3 regions of the Nocardia sp. NPDC060255 genome follow, and region 3 is predicted to be linked to each of the others. Evidence: riboswitches for the same ligand, from Rfam matches in the RefSeq annotation. Region 3 holds a riboswitch; each other region holds the start of a gene.
The links. Region 3 has a riboswitch for cobalamin ahead of metE (5-methyltetrahydropteroyltriglutamate--homocysteine S-methyltransferase). Riboswitches for the same ligand answer to the same signal wherever they lie in the genome.

Region 1 (5,568 bases), on a different contig from region 3:
CGGCAAGGTGTTCGTCGGCAAATCCGACGTGTACGCCGCGACGGTGGGCGGCATGCGCCTGCTGGAGCCTGCCGCCGACCTGGCCATCACGCTCGCCATCGCCAGCGCCAATTCCGAGGTGGCGATTCCGGCGGGCTGGGTGATCCTCGGCGAGGTCGGCCTGGCCGGCGAGGTGCGCAAGGTGACCGGACTCGAACGCAGGCTGGCCGAGGCCGAACGGCTCGGCTTCACCACCGCGCTGGTACCGCCCGGCTACGCCCCGCTCAAGCGCGGCGGCATGAAGATCCACGAGGTGGCCGACGTGCGCTCGGCCATCCGCATCACCGGCACGCGAAAGCGGCGCGCGGCGAAGGAGGAGAAGGAAGTGGCACCCGATTTCTAACGGGCCCAACCGAATCCGGGGCGGCTCAGGCGGGCGTCAGATTGAACGGTTCCGGCGAGCTGTGCAGCGAGCCGAACTGCGCGATGACCTGGTACGCCCCGGCGGGCACCGGCACCCGCTCGCCGACGCAGCCCTGCTGCGAGGTGGTGCCGGACCAGCGCACCGTGAACAGCGCCTGCTCACCGGGTTTCAGGTTCCGCTGGTTCGACTCGTCGACGGGCGAGCAATCCGAACTCGTCCAGAATCGGCGCTGGCCGTCCAGCGACAGCACCGACGCCTGGATCTGCGCCAGGTTCATGTCCCGCTGGCACTGCGCGCTGGAGATGTTGGTGATGACGATCCGGAAGTTCGGCTGCTCGCCGACCCGATAGGTCGGCTGGTCCACACTGATCTTGATGGCCAGCGACTGATCGGGGCACTGCCCCGGGCCCGCGGCCGGTTCGTTCGACGCGGACGGGGAAATACTCGACGTCACCGGCGCGCCGGATTCGCTTGGGCCAGCGGCCTTTGTCGTCGTGACGTCGGCGGGCTTGCTCGACGTCGCGGACGACGAACCGGCCACGACGGGCTTCGTGTCACCGGGCGAGTCGCCGCCACGCGACACCGTCAGCACGAGCCAGATGACCAGCGCCAGCGCGACGACCAGTGCGCCGATCGCCAATGCGCGACGACGCCAATAGATCTCCGGTGGCAGCGGTCCATTCGGTTCCAGCACGCCTCAACGGTAAGGGCACGACCGGGCACGATGACTCATGCGCACGGCGTGTCGAGCCGGAATACGCGATCGTGGCGACGGAATTCCGGCCCGCACGCTGGGCAAACGGCGACGACTCCGGCTCAGGCGAGCTCGCCGATGTTGCCGACGACACGCTGCAACTTCACCTGGCCGTCGGCGAGCTTGTATGTGACACAGGCGATCGCGCATTCGCCGGTCGCCACGCGCTGCGAGATGATCATCGACCGCTGCATGAGCAACCTGCTGGTCTCGACCACGTGCCTGGCCTCCATCTCGTCGACGGTGGACAGCCCCTCCCGGCGGCCGATCAGAATGGAAGGCGTGACCCGCTCGACCACGCTGCGGATGAATCCGCCAGGTACCTCGCCGCCGTCCAGCGCGTCGATGGTGGCCTTCACCGCGCCGCAGCTGTCGTGCCCGAGCACCACGATCAGCGGAACGTTGAGCACCTGCACGCCGTACTCGATCGAGCCGAGCACCGAGCTGTCGACCACGTGGCCGGCGGTGCGCACGACGAACATGTCGCCGAGGCCCTGGTCGAAGATCAGCTCGGCGGCGACCCTGGAGTCACCGCAACCGAAGAGGATCGCGGACGGGTGCTGGCCACTGACGAGCTTGGCTCGGTCGGAGGCGCCCTGGCTAGGATGCTGCAGCGCACCGGAGACGAAGCGGTCGTTGCCTTCGCGCAAAGACTTCCAGGCACTGACCGGATTTGAATCAGGCATACCGACCATTGTGCACAAGGCTCGAGTTACCAGCGAGTTCGTTTGGTTACGGGTCGGCAAATACCGGCTGGCGGCAGTAGGACAGGAACCGTGAGGAAAGCACCGAACACCATCGATGCCGACGTGTTGCTCGACTGGTACGAGGAGACCGCGCGCGACCTACCGTGGCGCCGCCGCGAGGTCACCGCGTGGCAGATCCTGATGAGCGAGATCATGCTGCAGCAGACGCCGGTGGTCCGGGTCGAGCCGATCTGGCGCGAGTGGGTGGCGCGCTGGCCGGTGCCCTCGGCGATGGCGGCCTCCTCGCAGGCCGAGGTGCTGCGCGCGTGGGGCAAGCTCGGCTATCCGCGCCGGGCGCTGCGGCTGCACGAATGCGCGCGGGTGCTCGCCGCGGAGCACGGTGACGAGGTGCCGGCCGACGTGGACGTACTGCTCGGCCTGCCCGGCATCGGGGCGTACACGGCGCGGGCGGTCGCGTGCTTCGCCTACGGACAACGAGTTCCGGTGGTGGACACCAACGTTCGCCGAGTTGTCGCTCGGGCGGTGCACGGCCGTGCGGAGGCGGGTAATCCGTCGTCGCGTGATCTGCCGGAGACGGAAGCTCTACTGCCGCAACAGATCGATCGTGCGGCGGTGTTCTCGGCCGCGTTGATGGAGCTGGGTGCGACGGTGTGCACGGCGCGCACACCGGACTGTTCGCGCTGCCCGCTGCCGAGTTGCGCGTGGGTCGCCGCAGGCCGTCCCGTTTCCGAAATCGTCCGTCGCACACAGAAATACGAGGGCACCGACCGCCAAGCGCGCGGTAGGTTGCTCGATGTCCTGCGCGGCGCGACGGGACCGGTGGAGCGGGTGAGTCTCGACCTCGCCTGGCCCCTCGATCCCGGCCAGCGAGCCCGGGCTCTGGACTCGCTACTGGTGGACGGCCTGATCGAGCAAACCGTCGACGGTCTCTTCGCGCTCGCCGGTGAAGGCGGCAACTAGACGTTCAGCACGCGGCGGAGGAAGCGCTCGACGGCTTCCCGGTACTGGCCGGGCTGGTCGTCGTGCACGAGATGCGCTGCGCCCGAGACGAGTACGTGCTCGGCATCGGGATGTGCCTCGGCCATCTGACGCATCTGGCCGGCCGGGGTGATGGTGTGTTCGCCCTCGAGCAAGAGCGCGGGCACCCGGATGGCGTGCCACTGCGGCCAGAAGTCGCGGCTCCCCCACTCCTCGGAGATATCGCGGAACGTCGCGACCGACCCGTGCAGCCGGTATCCGTCCGGGCCGTGCTCGAACGAGTTGAGGAAGTACCGACCGGCGACCGGCCCGAAGAACCTCAGCACCGCATTCGCATCCGGAAACGGTTGCGGCCACGCCTCGATCATCGCCGCCCAATTCGCGGCGGTCCGGCCGGTGAAATCCGGGGCGATGTCCTCGACCACCAGCGCGCGCACCCGATCGGGGTAGGTCGCGGCGAACACCCAGCCGTGCAGCGCGCCCATCGAATGCCCGATCACCACCATGGGCTCGGTGATGCCCGCGGTCGCGGCGGCCAGATCGGCGACGAACGCCTCGGTGGTCAGCTCGGCCGGCGCCGGCCTGCCGTGCCCGGCGGCGTCGAAGGTGTAGACGTGGCCGTAGTCGCGCAGCCAGTCCAGCTGATCGTGCCAGGTCCTGGCACTGCCCATCAATCCGTGCAGCAGCAGGATCGGCACACCCGCGCCACCTTCGTCGTGCAACACCCCGCTGATTCTGCCCGGCGCGCCCCGGCCGTGCGCGGTGCCCCCGATATGGCCCATACCGGACGGACGCTGGCGGGTCGTATTGTCGAGCCCATGGCTGTTGTGAAGATCAACGCGATCGAGGTTCCCGAGGGCGCGGGCCCCGAGTTGGAGAAGCGGTTCGCCCACCGTGCGCACGCGGTCGAGGGCTCCCCGGGTTTCCTCGGCTTCCAGCTGCTCCGGCCGGTCGCCGGTGACAAGCGGTACTTCGTTGTCACCCAGTGGGATTCGGAAGAGGCGTTCACGGCGTGGCGGGACGGGCCCGCGCGCGAGGCGCATGCGGGCGAGCGGCGGCAGCCGGTCTCCACGGGCGCGTCGCTGCTGGAATTCGAGGTCGTCATCGACGTGGCCGCGAAGCCTGCCGACTGACCTGTCGAGCACTGCCGGGCGGGCTGACTTGCCCGGCGACTCGCCCGACATCAGGGCGGGCCCCTGCTGTCGTGTTGACGGCGGGTGCTTCCAGGTGTCACAGTTCGGATGACAAAACGCGAGGGTGATGCGGTAATCCGGTGAAATTCCGGAGCGGTCGCGCCACTGTGTTCCATGCACCGAGTCCCTGGGTGCCGGATAGCCAGACACCGGCTCCTTCGCAACCCATTCGACGGGACGCGCATCCCTAGGAGGACTCGCATGGCTATCGCGCATTCGCCGAGCCGGGCAACCGATTCACTGGCCACTGTGCTCGTCACAGTAGGTGTCGTTCTACTCGCACTGCTCACGCTGTACCTGGTCGGCTTCGATCAGGGCGTCATCTCGCGCAGCGGGATGTACCTGCATGAGCTGATGCACGACGGACGTCACCTGCTGGGGCTGCCGTGCCACTGATTGGTTCCCTGAAGACCCTTTTGTTGCGCGGCCTGCTAGCCGGTCTCATCGCAGGCTTGCTGGCCGCCTCGGTCGGCTTCTTCATCGGCGAACCGAAGGTCGATGCCGCCATCGCCATCGAGGAGGCCGGTAGCGCGGCCGCCGCGGATCATCCGCACGGCACGGAAGCGGAAGCGACCAACGGGCATTCGCACGGCGACGAGGAAGAACCGCTGGTCAGCCGCACCGGCCAGAAGGCGGGGCAGTTCCTCGCGCTCGGCCTGGCCGGTCTCGCGCTCGGCGCCATCTTCGCCTCCGTCGCGCATTTCGCCCGCCGCTACACCACGCTCTCCGGGCCGAAACTCGCGCTCGGCATCGGGCTCGGCGGCTGGGCCGCGATCGTGGCCGTGCCGTTCTTCAAATATCCGGCGAACCCACCTGCGGTCGGTGATCCGGAGACGATCAACCAGCGCACCCTGCTCTGGGTGGCCGCCGTGCTGCTCGGCCTGGTGGCCGTCGGCGCGAGCGTGTACGTCTACAAGTTGCTGCGCGGTCAGCTGAGCACGCTGCGACTGATCGGTGGGCTCGCCGCGTTCGTCCTCGCGACAGCGGCGGGTTACATCCTGCTGCCGGGCATCAACGAGGTGAAGGCGGACTTCCCGGCCGCGCTGCTGTGGCAGTTCCGGGCGTCCTCGCTGGCCGAGACCGCGACGCTGTGGGCCTGCCTGGCCCTCGGCTTCGCCGCGCTCAGCGAATTCGCCACGCGCAGTGATACTCCGGTACGAGAGTCGATCGCTACCGCGGGCTGATCCGCATCCGGAAGACGCAGGGCAGTGTCGGTGTCATGACCGGCACTGCCCTTTCCTTTTTGCCCGCACCGCTGCGTTCGGGCGTACCCGCACAACCACCGCGCGCCGTCCTCGTCGCGTTCGTCGGCCTCGTCGTCGCCCTGCTCGCCGGCGTCGCCGAGGCGATCGAGCAGTCCGCGCTGCTACTGGAGCGCGACGAGGTCGACATAGCGGACCTGACGACCGGGCTGGCCGTGCGGCTCGGGATCTACCTGGTCGTTCTCCTCGTCGCCATCCGAATGACGCACGGCGCCCGCTGGGCCCGCCTGCTGCTGACCTTCGGCATCGGCGTGATCGGGCTGCTCTCCTT
Region 2 (5,568 bases), on a different contig from region 3:
GCGCGGAATGTCAGCCCGCCCTCGCCGGTCGCGTCGAGCAGTTCGACGGCCGCCTCGACGATGCGCTCTCGGGACAGCGCGTCCGTCCGGCGCTTCTCTTTGCCTGCTCGCGATGCCATACCGCCATCTTGTCACGTCTGGAGCGCCGTTCCAACGCGTGCTATGTTGGAACGGCATTCCAGAGTTGCCGGACCACACCGGCCTCGATCCCGAAGGAGCCCACCATGCCCACTCCCGTCACGATCATCGGTGCCGGACTCGGCGGACTCGCCCTCGCCAGCGTCCTGCGGGTCAACGGCATCCCGGTCACGGTCTACGAGGCCGAGCCCTCGTCGACAGCCCGCGCGCAGGGCGGCATGCTCGACATCCACGAATACAACGGGCAGCTCGCCATCGAGGCGGCCGGACTGTCAGAGGAGTTCCGCAGTCTCATCTTGGAAGGCCGTCAGGCGATGCGGGTCCTCGACCGCGACGGGACCGTCCTGCTCGACCAGCCCGACGACGGCACCGGTGGCCGCCCCGAGGTGCAGCGCGGCGCACTGCGACAGCTGCTGATCGACTCGCTGCCCGCCGGCACCATCCGGTGGGGCCACAAGGTCAGCGGTACCCGCGCACTCGGCGAAGGACGCCACGAGGTCACCTTCGCCGACGGCAGCACCGTCACGACGAGCCTGCTGGTCGGCGCCGACGGCGCCTGGTCCCGGGTCCGTCCGCTATTGTCCAGTGCCACACCCGAATACACCGGTCTCGCCTACGTCGAGACCTACCTGTACGACGCCGACACCCGCCACCCCGCCGTCGCGAAAGTAGTCGGCGGCGGATCGCTGATCGCACCGGCGCCCGGCAAGGGGATCCAGGCGCACCGCGAAAGCGGCGACACTCTGCACACCTACGTGACGCTCAACAGGACGCTGGACTGGTTCGCCGCCATCGATTTCACCGATGCCACCGCCACCAAGGCGCGGATCGCGCACGAATTCGACGGCTGGGCACCAGAACTCACCGCACTGATCACCGACGCCGACACCGCCCCGGTCTTCCGCCCGCACTACACCCTGCCGATCGGCCACAAATGGGACCGGGTGCCGGGCGTAACACTGGTCGGCGACGCCGCCCACCTCGCGCCGCCGAACGGCGAGGGAGCCAACCTGGCCTTGCTCGACGGCGCCGAACTCGGCAAAGCCCTCGCCGCCCATCCCGGCGACATCGAGGCCGCGATCGCCGAATACGAGCTCGCCATGTTCCCCCGCAGCACCGATATCGCCATCGACGGCGCCGAGCTGCACGAGTTGATGTCCGGCGACAACGCACCACACAGCCTGGTCACCATGTTCACCGGACACGCGTAGACCCGCCGGATCGGCTCGACATCCATCCGGCGAGAATCACAACGCCGTTGCGGCGCTTCCTATGTGGCGACACCTGCTTCCGCAGCGTCTGATCTACGCGTCGGCTCGAACAGCTTGCCGCTCAACGTAGCGAAGACCAGTCCGATCGACAGCCACAGGATTGCCTGCGCGGCAATCGAATACAACCGGAACCGATAGAGGTCATCGGCGGGGAATCCCGGATACACGATGCCGCCCGACGAATCCGTCAGCGGCTGCGGTGTTTCGGTCGCCTGCCTGCCGAATTCGGCGGTGTTCGCCGAAAGATGCCCCAGCTGAGGCAAAAGCAGCATCACGATCCCGATAGCCACCACGAAGGCGAGTGCCGCAAGCAGGCTCGCAGTCCAATTGCCAACGCGCGCTGCCAATCTCCGACCCAAGAGGACCGCGCCGAGCAGGAACAGCGAGGACAACACCACCATCGTCAGATACAACGCCGTCCGGTCCCTGATCGTATCCGGATGCCCGATCGAGGGCGGGTTCGCCGGATACTTCAGGAACGGCACCAGATACACCGCCGCGAAGAACGCCCCGGCCAGCAGCAGCGCCAGGTTGCGCGCCGACACCTTGCCGACCCGGCCGACGCTCAGCGCGTAGGCGACCGCGAACAGTCCACCCATGGCGACACCGAACAGGATCATCCCGAGGCCGATCCCGACATTGGACTGCACCGTCCGGGTGAACACCTCCGCGCCCATATCTCCCATCGGGTGGCCCGCGGCCTTGTCCAGCGCCTCCTGCGCCTCGTCCCTACCGCTTTCGTAGTCGATCGCCCGCTGGATCACCGGCTCGGCGAAAATCCGCGCGAACACGAACGCCAGCAACCCACCGATCGCGCCCGCGAGCAGGCCGCGACCGATTATCTGCTTCTCCATACCGCTACCACTCGCTCCGGCCGAGCCGACTCAATGGCACGGGAAGCCGAGGAAATGCCTTGCGTCGTGCACGAATTCGTGGACGTGGGTGTCGCTGCCGAAAATCGACACCGCGCCCTGATCGATACCGACGAAGTAGTAGATCAGCAGTGCCCCCAGCACCGTGCCGACCAACCAGAGCGTGCTCGAGACCGAGGCGCTGAGCGGACGAACCGTCACACCGGCATGCGGAACATAAGTGGCCATGCGGGACTCCTTCCAGGGATTGCGCGTCCCTACGTCCAGAATGAAAACTCCTGCCGAACCGAGTTTCTGACTCACACACCGCTATTCACAGCATGTTCACAGCGGCGCGACCGCTCTGGATTTACACCAGATTCCTCATACCCAGCAGACGTCAACTCTAGAAGCGGTCGAAACGACAGGTCAAGGATCGCCGAACGCCGTTACCCGAGCGTGTTCCGAAACGCCCTATTGCTTACGCCCGATCGCGGCATATCCGGCAGCGGGCGGTTTCAGCACAGCGGCGGAGTCCGCAACGGCCAGCGGGACAACAGCGTTCGGATCCGGCGCGGTGCCGCCGGGAAACCACCGGCCGATCGGCACGATGCCCGGTTCGATCAATTGCAAACCCGAGAAGAAGCGGGCGACCCCGTCATACGTACGCGCTTCCATCCGTATACCACTGGCCTCATAGGCGCGCACCGTGCCCTGGACCGCCTCCGGATCGAGGTCGGCGGTGAGGTGCGTCATCACTAGAAACGAGCCTGGCACAAGCGGTTCCAGCAACTTATCGATGACCTGGTACATCTGCTCGCCGGGCACGAAGTGGCACAACGCGATCAGGCTCAGCGCGACCGGCTCGGCGAAGTCGATGGTGTCGCGAAGTTGCGGCGCGGCAAGGATTTTCGCCGGTTCGGTGACATCGGCCTCGATGTACTGGGTTCGCCCCTCCGGCGTGCCGATGAGCAGCGCGCGAGCATGGGCGAGCACGAGCGGATCGTTGTCGACATACACCACCCGCGCATCGCGGGCCGTCTCCTGGGCCACCTGGTGCAGATTGGGTTCGGTGGGGATGCCGGTGCCGATGTCGACGAATTGACGGATGCCCTGTGCGCCGAGGTAGCCGACCGCGCGACGCATGAACTCGCGGTTCTCTCGTGCGACCAGCCGAACATTGGGAATGGCCTGCTCGATCGTGTCGGCAGCCAACCGGTCGGCCGCATAGTTGTCCTTGCCGCCCAAGAAATAGTCATAGATGCGGGCACTGTGCGGCTGTCCCTGCTTCAGATCGGTCATCCCGTTCGCCTCCGCCATGACACCCTCCTGCCCTCGACACCCAAGTCTCCCTATCGAGTTAACCACTCCACCCGACCCGCATGCGTCGAGTCACGGCCGCTGCGGCGCCAGTTCCTCGGGTGCCGGTTCGATGCCCCGGCGGCGCAGGTCGGCGCCGGACAGCAGCGGCCACCCCTTGCGCAGCACATAGTCGAGCCAGCAGCCACAGGCCTGGGAGGTGAGCACGGCGGTGAGCACCAGGGTTGTGTAGAAGGTGGCGTTGATGATGCCCGCGTCGAAGGCCACCGAGGCCATCACGATGCCCGGCCCGCCGCGGGCATTCTGGGTGATGGCGAGATTGACGATGTCGAGGCGGCTCATCCCGGCCAGCTTGGCGCCGAGACCCACGGACAGGAACACCACCAGCGACGTGCCGACCAGGAACCCCACCAGCATCAGCGGGTCGAACGTCGTGGAAAGGTCGAGCCGGTAGCCGACGATGGCGAAGTACAGCGGAACGAAGAAGTGTCCTGAGACATCGCTGATGGACTGCATTGGGTCCCGGAATCGTTCCTGCTCAGTACCTTTCATGCCGCCCATCACGCCGAAGCCGGCCAGCAACGCGGCGAACGCCGGCGTCACGTCGAGGGCGGCGGCCAGGGAGACATAACCCAGGAACACGATGAGCATCCACGCGATGGGCGAATTGCGCGCCACCACATTCCATTCGGCCCGGGAGAGCGTACGCAGCACGGCAGGCATAACGGTGAGCGCGACGATCACGTAGGCGGCGTTGACCGCGATGTGCCCGCCGATGGTCGCGGTCAGCTCATCACCGGCCGCGCCGAGGGTGGCGCCCGCGATCGCGGTGGCCACGGAGAGCACTCCCCACAGCGCAATGTCCTCCAGCACAGCGGATCCCAGCTGCAGACTGGCGAAGCGGGTATGCAGGATGCCGAGGTCGTAGAAGATCTTGGTGATGACCGGGATCGAGGTCACCGCCGTGGCGGCCGCGAAGACGAGCACGACGGCCTGCTCGCTCCCCGCGGTACCGGTGAAATCCGCGAGCGGCAGCAGCGGCGCGGCAACGAGGGCGATGAGGAACGGCAGCGGCGTGCCGATCCCCAGAATCCACGCGGTGGCCGTGCGATTCTGCCTGCCCAGCAGATGCTTTGCGGCGCAGCCCGACACGAACATCAGCAGCAACAAGCCGAGGTTGTACAGGAACCCGAGCACCACCGCGCTGGGATCAGCCTGGTCGCCGCCGAACATCTCGGCCGCGACGCCGGGCGCGACCTTCCCGAGAACCGTTGGGCCGAGCAGAATTCCGGCCAGGATCTCGCCGACGACCTTGGGCTGACGCAGTCGGCGGAACAGCTGACCGAGCAGGTTGGCCCCCAGCAGGAGCACCAGGACGGCGAGAAGGATTTGCCCCAGCTGCGTATTCGTCATCGATGCTCTCTGCCTGTCAGGGGCTCCTACAAGAGTTCGTGTTCGAGCCGACGCAGCGTCCGGTACGACCGTTCGATCTCGGCGGCGTCCTGATGCACGAGAAACACCACACCCGGCGACGAGTTGAGATCGACCGTCGGCCTGGTCATCGCCTGATCGGCGATACGGAAGCGCACACTCTCGATAGCGGGCAGCCGTTCGAGCTCCGCCCGCAGCGCCTGGGCAGGCAGCGGAACCTCCCGGTGGGCAATGAGATTCACGCAGCGCGCCTGCTCCCGCCGCGAATAGACCGGCGGCTGCGCCGCCAGCGCGCGTCCCTCGCCGAGGTAGCAGTCCATCGTCAGGTCGACCTGGTTCACACCCGTGACGCGATCGAGGGCGCGCGGGTTGGCCAGTCCTGAGAGCCGCGCCCCGGTCTCCAGCAGCACGGGACCCGCTGCGGTGTAGATCAATTCGGTGTGCGCGGGCCCGTTCGCGATGCCGAGCGCGTCGAGCACGCCCGAAACGTAGTCGATGATCTCGGTGAAGCGCGGATCGTCCTGCGACAGCAGGTCTTCGCAGTCATAGATCCGGCG
Region 3 (5,568 bases):
AGCGACTTGGCCAGTGCCGCCTGGGTGAGTCTGCGTTCCTCGCGCAACCGCCGAAGGCGCGCGCCCGCATACATCTTCCGCACGGAAAGATCGTAGTCCCGGGTCTTCGCAATCATCGCATTTCCGGGCTACTTCTACCTGGAAATATGCTGCTGCAAGGTATTTTGCGCGATATCCCGGCTGCGTAGCGTGCGAAGGGCAGTCACTGCCCAGCTCGGGCGTGGCGAAGAAACACATCCTACGTGCCTGCTAATCGTCGTCCCGGATCACCGCCTGTGCCGCAATCACGTTGGTGCCGTTGAAGGTAACCGCGGGGGAGCCGTGCAGTCGGTAGCCCTGCGCGAGCAGCTCGCTGATCCGTTCGCAGAACGAGGCGTCGTCGACGCCGGTGATCAAGCGGTAACGCAGTGGTTGGTCGGTCATGCCGTCAGCCTAGGGCGCGGGGCGGACAGTGCCGGAAAGTCAAAAGCTTCCGAACCGAGCAATTGCTTGGTTCAATCGAGAGGGCGTTGCGCACAACGCGGTTCGCCCGTCCGGCAGCAGAAAGTGAGCCCGCCCATGCCGACTCCCGACGAACTCGTCCGCGATATGTGCCGCAGCTGGTCCGACCCGGATCCGGACCGAATCGCCGCCTTCTTCGCGGAAGATGCTGTATACCACAACATTCCGCTCGAACCGGTGGTCGGCCGCACCGCCATCCGCGACTTCATCGCCGGCTTCCTGACCACCTTCGAGGCCATCGACTTCGAGATTCACCACCAGATCACCTCCGGCAACCTGGTCATGAACGAACGCACCGACACCCTCCACAGTGCGGGCAAGCCGATTCCGCTTCCGGTCACCGGCGTCTTCGAAGTGGCCGACAACACCATCCTCGCCTGGCGCGACTACTTCGACATGGGCGTCATCAACCGCGCGTTCAACCTGGAAGGTTGACCGGCTTCGGCCCCGGGAAATTCGTGGCAACTGGTCGGAACCGAACCGCGAGCGCACGCGTCGAAGGTGGATAGGGGCGATTCATGGAGTGGTTTCACTAGGTGCAAGGAGGGGTTGGGATGGATCGTTGTCCCGGGTGTCATACGGCGTGGCGACGAGGGATGAGCTCCAGGTCGCGGCAGCAACCGGTCAAGCGGGCCGAAGAGCCGTGCGAGCGATACACGTCACGGCGGCGCCGGGTCTCCCGACCCGAGCCCGAGGCGGGCTGAGGGCGAAGATGATCGAGCTCGGCGCCGCCGCCTGGATCAGGCGGCGGCGCCGAGCGTCAGTGAACAGCCGAGACGGTCAGCGCACGGCGGTCGCGGCGGCGACCATGTTGCGCAGCGACGCCTCCACCTCGGCCTGGCCGCGGGTCTTCAGACCGCAGTCGGGGTTGACCCACAGTCGTTCGGCGGGAACGGCTTTCAGTGCCGCGCGTAAGGAGGTGGTGATCTCCTCGACGCTGGGCACCCGGGGCGAGTGGATGTCGTAGACCCCCGGCCCGACGCCGAGGTCGAAGCCCGCCGCGTTGAGGTCGTCGAGCACCTCCATTCGCGAGCGCGCCGCCTCGATCGAGGTCACGTCGGCGTCCAGGCCGGCGATCGCGTCGATCACCTCGCCGAACTCCGAGTAGCACAGGTGGGTGTGCACCTGGGTGGCGTCCGAGACACCGGAGGTGGCCAGGCGGAACGACTGCACCGACCAGTCGAGGTAGGCCTGCTGATCGGCCTTGCGCAACGGCAGCAGCTCGCGCAGCGCGGGCTCGTCGACTTGGATGACGCGGATGCCCGCGGCCTGCAGGTCCACCGTCTCGTCCCGGATCGCCAGCGCGACCTGCCGCGCCGAGTCGCCGAGCGGCTGGTCGTCGCGGACGAACGACCAGGCCAGGATGGTGACCGGCCCGGTGAGCATGCCCTTGACCGGCTTCGCGGTGAGCGACTGGGCGTAGCTGATCCAGTCGACGGTCATCGGCGTCGGCCGCTTGACGTCGCCGAACAGGATCGGCGGCCGCACGCAGCGGGAACCGTAGGACTGCACCCAGCCGAGCTCGGTGGCGGCGAAGCCGTCGAGCTGCTCGGCGAAGTACTGCACCATGTCGTTGCGCTCCGGCTCGCCGTGCACCAGCACGTCGAGGCCCAACTTCTCTTGCAGCGCAATGACATCGGCGACCTCGGCGCGCATCCGGCGGATGTATTCCGCCTCGTCGATCTCGCCTTTGTTGAACGCGGACCTGGCCAACCGGATGGCCGAGGTCTGCGGGTACGAGCCGATGGTGGTGGTCGGCAGCGGCGGCAGGTGCAACTGCTCCTGCTGCAGTACGCGGCGCTCCTCGGCGGGTGCGCGGCGGATCGTGTCCGGGCCCAGCTCGGCCAGCCGGGCCCGCACCTGCGGGTCATGCAGCCGGGTGTCGGCCTGCCGCGCCGCCAATGCCGCACGGGTGTCGGCCAATTCGGCGTCGATCGCCTCGGTGCCCGCGGTCAGCGCGGTCGCCAGCAGCCGAACCTCGGCCACCTTCTCGGTACCGAAGGCCAGCCACGACCGCAGCCGCTCGTCCAGCTTGGTCTCCGCGGCCAGCGTGTACGGCACGTGCAGCAGCGAGCAGGAGGTCGAAACCGCCACCGAGGCAGCCGAACCCAGCAGGGTGCCGAGGGTGGCGAGCACGGCGTCGAGATCGGCGCGCCAGACGTTGCGTCCGTCGACCACACCGGCCACCAGCAGCTTGCTCGCCAGCGCCGGAATACCGGCGACATCGGAAACACCGGTGCCGGAGGTGAAGTCGAGCGCGATGCCCTCGATGTCGGTGCTCGCCAGCGCGTTCAGCGCCGCGTCGGCGTGCCCGAAGTAGGTCGCCACCAGGATCGCCGGACGCTCGGCCGACGCGGTCAGCTCGGTGTAAGTGCTTCGCACCAGCTCGATTTCGGCCTCGGTGAGGTCGGTGACCAGCGCGGGCTCATCGATCTGCACCCAGCCGATGCCCGCCTCGGCCAGCAGCCGGAGCAGTTCGGAATACAGCGGGACGAGTTCGGCGAGCCGGTCCAGCGCCGCCCCGCCGGTGGCCTTGGCCAGCTTCAGGAAGGTGATCGGGCCGACCACCACCGGACGGGCGGGCGCGCCGAGCGCGAGTGCCTCGCGCACCTCGTCGAGCAGCTTCGCCGGGTTCAGCGAGAACGCCGTGTCCTGGTCGATTTCCGGCACCAGGTAGTGGTAGTTGGTGTCGAACCACTTGGTCATTTCCAGCGGTTCGATGCCGGCTTTTAGGTCGGACCCAGCGTTGCCGCGCGCGGCGGCGAAGTAGCGGTCCAGCGGATCGGCGATCCCGGCCACCCGCGGCGGCAGCGCGCCGAGCAGGACGGCGGTGTCGAGTACCTGGTCGTAGTACGAGAAGGTGCCCACCGGAATCGAATCCAGGCCTGCCGCTTGTAGTTCGGCGAGTTGGGCGTGCCGCAGGTCGCGGGCGACGGTGTGCAGCTGATCGGCGTCGATCTTGCCTGCCCAGTAGGCCTCGGTGGCCCGCTTGAGCTCACGCCGCGGTCCGACCCTAGGTAGCCCGAGAACCGTTGCGGTGAACGGTGTCTGATTTACAACAGTCACGTTGTCTCTCCAGTGCTGGTGTCGTGGGCCGTCGCCATGCGGGCTGCGCGGCTACCGGGTGACACGTCAGGAGATTCGACAACAGAGCCCGACACATCAAGTACTGGTAGACCGCGCGCCCAGATCCACGAGGCGGTGGCCGTCGGATACGGCGTATCCGACACGGCTGGCAGGTCTTCGGACTCACAGGCACCGGCCTGGTCGGCCGACCTACTGGCCGTCGCTTCCCGGGTGTGGTGCGCCCAGTGCTTGTAACGGCGTTCGTTCCTGCTTACCGCTGCGGGACAGTCCCGGATTCCCACCGGGTTCCCTCTCGCCCGTCCGCCCTTTCGGGGCGGCCGAACTCGGCTCCGCAACGCGACGACGGGGCTCCATCTCGTACGCGCGCGGTGAACCAGCTGCACCCTCCAGCATAGGGCGCGTGGCGGGAGCGCGGTGCGGCCGGGCGGTGCGGCGGTCGCTCTCGATCGGCTGGCCCGCGTCATCTGGTCGCCTGTCCAAGTCTGTGAGGAACCCCACGGAAATCGGGTGTAGCCCAGCTTTCCGGAATATGTCTAAAGTTGTCACCCTCTGGGGAGGGCTTCGGCGCGGGGGTCGATAGCAGGAGTGCTTGTGACGACTGAACGATCGGTATCGATCGTCATTCCGACATATGTGGAGACGGTCGCGGGCCGTGATCTGCTCGATATACAGCTGGACGCCTTGACGCGTCAAGATTATCCGGGGGAATTCGACGTTGTCATCGCCGACAACGGCTCACCGGTCGACGTGCGCGTCCATATCGAAAATCACCAGGTCCGGGATCGGCTGAAGCTCCGGTATGTTGATGCGTCGGGTGGGTGCGGTGCCGCATTTGCCCGAAATGTCGGGGCCGGTAGTGCCACGGGTGAGGTGTTACTGTTCTGTGATCACGACGACCGCGCGTACCCGAGCTGGGTCAGTCGCATGGTCGAGTTCCTGGACGAGGGCTACGACCTGACTTGTTCTGCGATCGAGGGTGATTCGCTCAACACGGACCACCCGCGCCTGGTCGCCAACATCCCGGCGCCGGACCAATTCCAGCCGCCCGGCGTTTATGCTCCTGTGATCATCGGCACCAGCATGGCGTGCCGCGCCGAGGTCTATCGGAAGCTCGGCGGACAGGACGCCAGCTATGCCGCCAACGAGGATCTCGAATTCGGCTGGCGCGCCCATCGAGCGGGATACCGCCTCGGCTATCTGGCCGAGGCGCTGATCGCCTATCGCTACCGTCGCGGTTTCCGGCCCGGCTATCGGCAGGGCCGTAGCAGAGGTCTCGGCCTTGCGCGACTGAACGGCGAATTCCCCAAGAATGGTTTACCCGAAATTCATCTTCCCGAAGTTTTGTTACGGATGATTCGGCTGCCCTTTACTCGCGGATTAGTCGCCGAAGAACGCGGACTGATGATCGGCCTCGCGGTAGGTCAGTTCCGGGGCGGGTTCCGGCATCGCACGATGCACTGGATCTGACGATGTGATGTCGCGGGGCACGGATCTTCGCAACAGTGCTAGCCCGGGTTGTGAAGATGCTTGCGAAGGCCCCTTCCGTGTCTGCGTGGGGGCGGAGTCCGGGTACCTTAGGCGGATGTTCACGAAAGTTCTGGTTGCCAACCGCGGCGAGATCGCCATCAGGGCCTTTCGCGCGGCCTACGAGCTCGGCGTGGGGACGGTAGCCGTCTTCCCGTACGAGGACCGCAATTCGGTCCATCGGATGAAGGCGGCCGAGTCGTACCAGATCGGTGAACAGGGACACCCGGTCCGGGCGTATCTGTCGATCGACGCGATCGTCGACGCGGCAAAGTCGGCAGGCGCCGACGCCGTCTACCCTGGCTACGGCTTCCTGTCCGAGAACCCGGACCTGGCCGCGGCCTGCGCCCGCGAGGGCATCACCTTCATCGGCCCGTCCGCCGACGTGCTCGAGCTCGCGGGCAACAAGGCCAGGGCCATCGCCGCGGCCAAGGCCGCAGGCCTGCCGGTGCTGCG

Region 1: linked by a shared signal. The riboswitch ahead of ACFWF1_RS05420 (CbtB-domain containing protein) and the one ahead of metE (5-methyltetrahydropteroyltriglutamate--homocysteine S-methyltransferase) in region 3 are both predicted to bind cobalamin.
Region 2: linked by a shared signal. The riboswitch ahead of ACFWF1_RS25875 (CbtB domain-containing protein) and the one ahead of metE (5-methyltetrahydropteroyltriglutamate--homocysteine S-methyltransferase) in region 3 are both predicted to bind cobalamin.

Annotation. Positions count from the first base shown of each region.
Region 1 covers NZ_JBHXAU010000001.1:1,174,522-1,180,089, reverse strand. Annotated here, with positions in the region: gene radA (DNA repair protein RadA) at 1-382, shown strand, start outside; gene ACFWF1_RS05445 (hypothetical protein) at 408-1,097, opposite strand; gene ACFWF1_RS05440 (carbonic anhydrase) at 1,220-1,843, opposite strand; gene ACFWF1_RS05435 (A/G-specific adenine glycosylase) at 1,934-2,824, shown strand; gene ACFWF1_RS05430 (alpha/beta fold hydrolase) at 2,821-3,567, opposite strand; gene mhuD (mycobilin-forming heme oxygenase MhuD) at 3,661-3,975, shown strand; cobalamin riboswitch at 4,053-4,208, shown strand; gene ACFWF1_RS05420 (CbtB-domain containing protein) at 4,237-4,431, shown strand; gene ACFWF1_RS05415 (CbtA family protein) at 4,422-5,219, shown strand; gene ACFWF1_RS05410 (hypothetical protein) at 5,255-5,568, shown strand, end outside.
Region 2 covers NZ_JBHXAU010000015.1:32,454-38,021, forward strand. Annotated here, with positions in the region: gene ACFWF1_RS25860 (TetR/AcrR family transcriptional regulator) at 1-119, opposite strand, end outside; gene ACFWF1_RS25865 (FAD-dependent oxidoreductase) at 225-1,349, shown strand; gene ACFWF1_RS25870 (CbtA family protein) at 1,409-2,263, opposite strand; gene ACFWF1_RS25875 (CbtB domain-containing protein) at 2,294-2,509, opposite strand; cobalamin riboswitch at 2,549-2,690, opposite strand; gene ACFWF1_RS25880 (SAM-dependent methyltransferase) at 2,735-3,580, opposite strand; gene ACFWF1_RS25885 (cation:proton antiporter) at 3,653-4,993, opposite strand; gene ACFWF1_RS25890 (ATP-grasp domain-containing protein) at 5,020-5,568, opposite strand, start outside.
Region 3 covers NZ_JBHXAU010000003.1:351,226-356,793, reverse strand. Annotated here, with positions in the region: gene ACFWF1_RS09970 (short-chain fatty acyl-CoA regulator family protein) at 1-83, opposite strand, end outside; gene ACFWF1_RS09965 (DUF1737 domain-containing protein) at 250-423, opposite strand; gene ACFWF1_RS09960 (nuclear transport factor 2 family protein) at 559-936, shown strand; gene metE (5-methyltetrahydropteroyltriglutamate--homocysteine S-methyltransferase) at 1,282-3,567, opposite strand; cobalamin riboswitch at 3,739-3,881, opposite strand; gene ACFWF1_RS09950 (glycosyltransferase) at 4,180-5,055, shown strand; gene ACFWF1_RS09945 (pyruvate carboxylase) at 5,171-5,568, shown strand, end outside.